3 regions of the Micromonospora sp. DT31 genome follow, and region 3 is predicted to be linked to each of the others. Evidence: riboswitches for the same ligand, from Rfam matches in the RefSeq annotation. Region 3 holds a riboswitch; each other region holds the start of a gene.
What was found. A riboswitch is a leader RNA that binds a small molecule or an ion and turns the genes downstream of it on or off. The one in region 3 is predicted to bind cyclic di-AMP.

Region 1 (2,256 bases), on a different contig from region 3:
CCACTTCCTCACCGCGGTCCCCGAGGCCGCCGCGATCTGGTCCGCCCTGCTGCTGCTCGCCCTCGCCCTGCTGGCCGTGCTGGTCGCCCGCCCGGAACGCGAGGGCGCGGCGGAGACCACCGTCGACCCGGATCCGACCCAGCGGGCCGACCTGGTCCGGTACGCCGAGGAGGTGGCGGTGGCCGCCGCCGGGGCCGCCCAGACCTTCCGCCGCCGCCGCGAGCAGTGGCTGGCCGCGCGGAGCGAGGCGGACCGGGCCTGGACGGCCTACGACGAGGCGGACACCGCCGCGCGCCGCCTGGCCGGGGCCGGCGCGCTGCCGGCCCCGCGCACCCCCCGGACCCCGACCGAGTACGCGGCCCGGGAACGCTGGCTGCGCCACGCCGTCATGCGCGCGCACTGGCGGGGCGACCTGACCGCCCGTCAACTCGCCGACGCGCTGGCGCGCCGCAACGGGTGGGACCCGCGCCGGCACCCGGCCGAGCAGGAGGTCGTGCTGGCCCGGACCGTCCGGGACGGCCGCCGGTCCCGGTGGGAGGTCGCCGCCGACCGGGAACGGCTGGCCTGGCGGGACGCGGAACTGGCCGCCGAGGCCGCCCGCGCGCTGGCCGTCGAGGCGTACGCGGCCGACCTGGCGCTGCGCCCCGCGTTGGCCGGCGCGAGCGCCCCGGCAAGCCGGGTGCCGGCTCCGGCGGCGGTACGTGGCACCCGCTTGAGCCCGGCCCGCGTCGGCTGACAGCCGGCGCGTGGTCCGAATCGTTACGAAAAGTGGGTGACTTGGCTCACCCGCGTCGCGGAACCGGACAGTCGGCACGCGACGCCCTCGTACGACCCCGGCACCTGCGGGTTTTCGTCCCGGCGACGTCGGGTTCCGGCCGGACGCTGCCCTGCGAAACCGCCTGTCCCATTGAGTGAAGTCGGTGACCGGCTGTTCCGAATCCGTAGTCAGGCCCGATGTTTACGCAGGTCGCAGCGGTTGGCGGCCCGCTTACTCGCCGGTAGTGTCGGCGCGTCCGGTGCGGTTTCCGTTCGCCGAAGGCGTCGCCGCGCTTGACCCGCCAAATCGTGCTTGCACGAACCGGGAACCCACACACCATCGGGGTGAATCCGCGAGCCACGGCCCGCGGTAGGGCGTACTTCCCGCCCGAATCCGTCAGCTAACCCGGTCGGCGGCCACGGAAGGAGTCCCTGCCTCGTGCCCATCCCTCGACCATCCCCCGCCTCCACGGCCCCGCAGTGTCCCGCGCGCGCCTGACCGGCGCGCACCCCCGGTAACCACCCCGGCCCGCCCACAACGCGGGCGCACCCATCCCTCGGCCCGCCGGCTCCCCAGCACGTGTGAGTCCTTCCGCGTGCCGGGCCGGCCTGCGCCGCTCACGCCCCCGTGGAGGATTTCGTGAAGCACCACCTGAAGCGTCAGCTGCGACGGATCACGACCGAACGTCCGTACCAGATCATCGCCGGCTCGGCGGCGGCGCTCGTGCTGGCCGGCAGCGCCGGCACGGCGCTCACCGTCACCGACGACGCCCCAACCCGGCAGGAGAGCACGGCCACGGTCGGACTCGACGCCCGGGTCGGCGAGGCGGCCAGCCGCGGCGAGGCGCGCGTCGCCGTCCCGTCGCCCCGCGACTCGTCCAGCGCGTCGCCCACCCCCCGCACGTCGCCGTCGGCGAGCGCCGCCGCGGACCCGGACACCACCACCACGAAGGCGGCGCCGCCGAAGCCGCCGTCGAGCAGGATGCTCGACTACGACTACCAGGCACAGATCAACTACTACTACTGCGGCCCGGCCGCGGTGCGCAACGCGCTCAGCGCCACCGGCGTCGAGCGCGGCCAGGACACCCTCGCGGCCGCGCTCGGCACCACCGAGATGGGCACCAACTCGGCCGAGGACACCACCCGGGTGCTCAACCAGCAGGTCAAGGGCGACCCGTACCGGACCCGGATGATCCGCGACTCGGCCACCCCGGCCCAGATGGACCAGCTCCAGGCCGACGTGGTGAGCGCCGTCGCCAAGGGGCGGGCGGTGGTCGCGAACGTCGCCGGTGACGTGGTCGACCTCAACGGCGGCTGGCACTCGTTCCCGGGTGGGCACTACGTGGCCGTGGTCGGCTACAAGAACGACGGCCGGACCGTGCGGATCGTCGACTCGGCCGACCCGTCGCTGCCGTCGTACTGGGTCACCACCATCGACCTGGCGAACTGGATCGCCAGCCGTGGCTACTCCGCCTGATCCGACAAGCGAGTGAAAGGCCG
Region 2 (2,256 bases), on a different contig from region 3:
ATGGGGCCGTCCTCGACGCGCTTCATGGTGATCGGCTTGCCGGACTGGGAGGCGTGCACCACCCAGCCCTCGCCCACGTACATCGCCACGTGGTGCAGGTCCCCGTAGTAGAAGACCAGGTCACCGGCGCGCAGCTCGGCGCGGCTCACCCGCTTCGTCACGCCGTGCTGCTGGCGGGCGTTGTGCGGCAGCGAGACGCCGGCCCTGCCCCAGGCCGCGAGGGTCAGGCCGGAGCAGTCGAAGTGGTCCGGACCGGCCGCGCCCCAGACGTAGATCTTGCCGATCTGGGCGCAGGCGAACTTGACCGCCGTGCCCGCCGCGCCGCCGGGGTAGCCGGCCGGGCAGGGCGCCGGGCGTAGCGGCCCGCCACCCCCGTTGCCGTAGACCTTCAGCCGCAACTTCTGCAGCCGGGCGATCTCGGCGTCGATCTGCTTCTTCTTCGCCGCGAGCTGGGCCTCGGTGCGGGCCAGGCCGACGATCATCTCGTCCAGCGGCTTCTTCCTGGCCGCCAGTTCGTCGCGCAGCGCGGCGACCGATCGCACCTGCTCGCGCTGGTGATGCGCGAAGCGGTCGAGCAGTTCCAGGCCGTTGACCAGGTCACCGGGGGACCGGCTGCCCAGCAGCACGTTGACGGTGGAGAGGTTGTCGCCCTTGTAGGCGTCGGCGGCGAGCCCGCCGACCTGCCCGAGCGCGGCGTCCACCCGGGCCTGGAGCGGGGCGATCTGCCGGCCGAGGGCGTCGGCCTGCTTGCGCCGCGCCGCGAGTTGCTCGCGTACGGCGTTCACCTGCTCGATGACGGGTTCGAGCTTGTTCCAGTCGCGGTCGATCTGGGCCTCGATCTCGGTGACCGAGGGTTCGGCATGGGCCGCCGTGGCACCGCCGGTCAGGACGACGGCGGTGCTGATCAGTGCGGCGAGGGCGGTGGTGCAGCGGGACCAGCGGGAACGCGGCGCAGCCGTGGACCGGTCGATCGACCGGTCGGACGCTGGCCGCCGGGCATGGTGTGCCACCGGGCGTCCGTGCTCCTTCTTCCGTACCGCCTACCGAGTTAGCTGACGGGTTCGGGCGGGAAGGGAGTCGCCCTACCGCAGTGCTGCGGATTCACCCCAGGTACCTGGGTCCCCGGCTCGCCCGCGGGCGACTCGGCGGTGCCGGACCGTCACCGACCGGGATGGACGGTGAGACTGGCGGCCGACATTTGACCAGAGTAAGGACGATCGTGATCGATCCGCAACTCGGAGCGCCGTGACGGTCGGTGTCGAACCGGAGGGGCGATGTGAAGTTTTCTTTCAAGGGAGATTACCTGCTGGAAAGGTATTGACCGTCACGGGGTACGCGGAGTGAGGTTGAGGGGCAGTGACACCCATCCCTGTCCAGGAGGTTCGATGCACCTCTCACCCCCGCCGTCGGGCCGGCGGATACTGCTCGCCGCCGCGGTGGCCACGGCCACCGCGCTGGCGACCACCGCCCCGGTGAGCGCCGCGCCGCAGCCGGCCGCACCGACGAGCGACCGGCAGCAGCAGTACGCCGCCGCAGCGGCCGAGTACGGCGTACCGCAGAACGTCCTGCTCGGCGTCTCCTACCTGGAGTCCCGCTGGGACACCCATCCCGGCCAGCCCAGCACCAGCGGCGGATACGGCCCGATGCACCTGACCGACGCGGCGCACATCCTCGCCACGCCGGGCAGCGCCCACGTCGACGAGGACGAGGACCCGCGCGGCGACGACTCCCGCCCGCTCACCCTCGACCCGGCCACCGCCGCCGCGCCGCCGCGGGAGACCCCGCTGCCGAGCGCGGCGCTGCAGACACTCGGCACCGCAGCGACGCTGACCGGCCTCGACGAGCGGACGCTTCGCACCGACCCGGCCGCGAACATCCGCGGCGGCGCGGCGCTGCTCGCCTCGTACCAGAAGACGCTGGGCGGGCCGGTCGGCGCCGGCAGCGACCCGGCGGCCTGGTACGGCGCCGTGGCCCGCTACTCCGGCGCGGACACGTCCGACGGGGCGGCGGCCTTCGCCGACGAGGTCTACGACCAGCTCGGCCAGGGCGCCTCCCGGATCACCGACGACGGGCAGAAGGTCACGCTCGCCGCCACCGTCGCCCAACCGGACCGCTCCAAACTGGCCCGGCTCGGCCTGCGGAACGCCGAACGGCCCGACGGACTGGAGTGCCCGGTCCGGCTGGCCTGCGAATGGATCCCCGCGCCGTACGAGCAGCTCAGCGCGGACCCGGGCGACTACGGCAACCACGACCTCG
Region 3 (2,256 bases):
TCGTGCCGGGCCGGGCGTCGCCGGTCAGGCCGGACGCGCGGTCCGCGACGCGTTGCCGCGATCGCGGTGGATCCGCGCGGCCGCCTCGTGCATCGCGCGGCCGAACAGCTCGGCCTGGTCGCCCATGCTGCCGAGCCGGACGGCGAGCGCGTCGGCGTCGGCCCGCGCCGACGCGCTGACCTGGGCGTCCAGCTCGGACAGCGCGGCGTTGGCGGCGGTGACGAGGTGTTCGCAGAGGACCTCCAGCGGCTCGCCGGCCAGCTCCGGGGCGATCGTCACGGAGCCAAGCCGGCCACCCTGGACGGCGACCGCGCGGACCCGCCCGCCAGCGGCAGTGCCCTCGGCGCGCAGCAGGTCGCCCGGCTCGCCGTCGGCGTGCGCCGAGGCCCGGGAGCGCATCGCGGTGAGCGCCTGCTGCGTGCGGGTCAGCAGCTCGTCGAGGCTCGCGGCGGCCGAGAACGGGTCGTTGGTCATTTCCGCGCTTTCTTCACGTCTTGACTGAGCACTGTGACCCTAGCAATCGGTTGCGGCCACACGCATGCACCGGCCGGTCCCGGCCGCGTCCCGGTGCCGGGAGCAGGCCCGGTGTCGGCGACGCGGCGTGTCGCGGACGGACGAGCGCCCGGCCGGGCGAACCGGCCGGACGCTCGTGACCGCTCAGCTCAGGCGCAGCCGCTGACCCGGGAAGATCAGGCCGGGGTCGTCGCCGACCACGGCCCGGTTGCGCTCGTGCAGGGCATGCCATCCGCCGTCGACGCGCTGCGCCACGGCGATCTCCGACAGCGTGTCACCGGAGCGGACCACGTACGTCCCGGCACCGGGCGACCGCTGCGGCGCGACCTTGGTCATGGCGCGCTCCGGGGCGGTCCTGCGGGTGGCGGACCGCACCGAGATGGCATTCTTCGTGGTGGCGGCCCGGTCGGACCGGGTCGCCGAGGTGCTCTTCTTCGCCGAGCCGCCCTTCTTGCCGCAGACGGGCCAGGCGCCGATGCCCTGCCCCCGCAGCACCTTCTCGGCCACGGCGATCTGCTCGGACCGGCTGGCCAGGTCCGCCCGGGCGGCGTACTTCTGGCCGCCGTAGCCGTTCCAGGTGGCGCGGGAGAACTGGAGCCCGCCGTAGTAGCCGTTGCCAGTGTTGATCTTCCAGTTGCCGCCGGACTCGCAGCGTGCGACGGCGTCCCAGTTGACGGCGGCGCTGGCCGGCACGGCCGGGCCGAGCAGAGCCGCGGCGCCGACGGCGGCGCTGGTCAGAACCGCTCCGAGAGCGCTACGGCGACCGCGGGCTGAGTATTCAGTTGCCATGTGGATTCCTCCACGCCGACGAGGTGAGCTGTCGGGTTCGGGCCGAGGAGCCCGGCCGCCGGTGGCGGCTTCACCCCGAGGTGACGATGCACCGTGGAACGTGTGGTTCCCCCGCTCCCGCACGAGGTTCGGTTACGCGGCCGGCGGCGGGATTGGGCGTTACCGGACCGTGGTGCCCGCGAGCGCGGACGGAGCAGACGCTAGGCACCATTCGGGACGAATGCCCTCTTATCATGCCAGCGGTCACCCGAGTGGGCGACGTACCGTGCTTGCGGTGACGGAACCGTCGGGCGAATGACCGGCACGTCCGCCGGGGGCGGCAGCCGGGGGTGCCGCTACCGTGGGCAGGTCGGGCAAGATCACGCGAGGGGCGGACGGATGACCGAGCACGCACACGAGCTGGCCTTCGGCGGCTTCCTCACCCCCACCGCCGCGCAGCCCGAGCAGGTGGTGGCCCTGGCCGCGCTCTGCGAGCAGGCCGGCCTCGACCTGGTCACCTTCCAGGACCACCCCTACCAGCCCGGCTTCCTGGACACCTGGACGCTGATGGCCTACGTGGCCGCCGCCACCGAACGGATCGGTCTGGCCGGCAACGTACTCAACCTGCCGCTGCGCCAGCCGGTGGTGCTGGCCCGCAGCATCGCCAGCCTCGACCTGCTCACCGGCGGCCGGGTCGAGCTGGGGCTGGGCGCGGGCGCGTTCTGGGACGCGATCGAGGCGGTCGGCGGTCGACGCCTGTCCCCCGGCGCCGCCGTCACGGCGCTCGACGAGGCCATCGGAATCATCCGCGAGATCTGGGACACAGACCGCCGGGGCATGGTCCGCGTCGAGGGCGAGCACTACCGGGTCGTCGGCGCCAAACGCGGGCCGGCGCCGGCACACCCGGTGGGCATCTGGGTCGGCGCGTACAAGCCGCGCATGCTGCGCCTGGTCGGCCGCGCCGCGGACGGCTGG

Region 1: another riboswitch for cyclic di-AMP. It lies ahead of ACLQ2X_RS27915 (C39 family peptidase); the one in region 3 lies ahead of ACLQ2X_RS02400 (transglycosylase family protein).
Region 2: another riboswitch for cyclic di-AMP. It lies ahead of ACLQ2X_RS11205 (NlpC/P60 family protein); the one in region 3 lies ahead of ACLQ2X_RS02400 (transglycosylase family protein).

What each region holds. Positions count from the first base shown of each region.
Region 1 is NZ_JBNCKZ010000037.1:60-2,315, reverse strand. Features, by position in the region: gene ACLQ2X_RS27920 (hypothetical protein) at 1-736, shown strand, start outside; cyclic di-AMP (ydaO/yuaA leader) riboswitch at 1,047-1,187, shown strand; gene ACLQ2X_RS27915 (C39 family peptidase) at 1,385-2,233, shown strand.
Region 2 is NZ_JBNCKZ010000005.1:192,757-195,012, reverse strand. Features, by position in the region: gene ACLQ2X_RS11205 (NlpC/P60 family protein) at 1-1,010, opposite strand, end outside; cyclic di-AMP (ydaO/yuaA leader) riboswitch at 1,024-1,158, opposite strand; gene ACLQ2X_RS11200 (N-acetylmuramoyl-L-alanine amidase) at 1,386-2,256, shown strand, end outside.
Region 3 is NZ_JBNCKZ010000001.1:556,363-558,618, reverse strand. Features, by position in the region: gene ACLQ2X_RS02405 (YbaB/EbfC family nucleoid-associated protein) at 25-474, opposite strand; gene ACLQ2X_RS02400 (transglycosylase family protein) at 658-1,302, opposite strand; cyclic di-AMP (ydaO/yuaA leader) riboswitch at 1,301-1,446, opposite strand; gene ACLQ2X_RS02395 (LLM class flavin-dependent oxidoreductase) at 1,681-2,256, shown strand, end outside.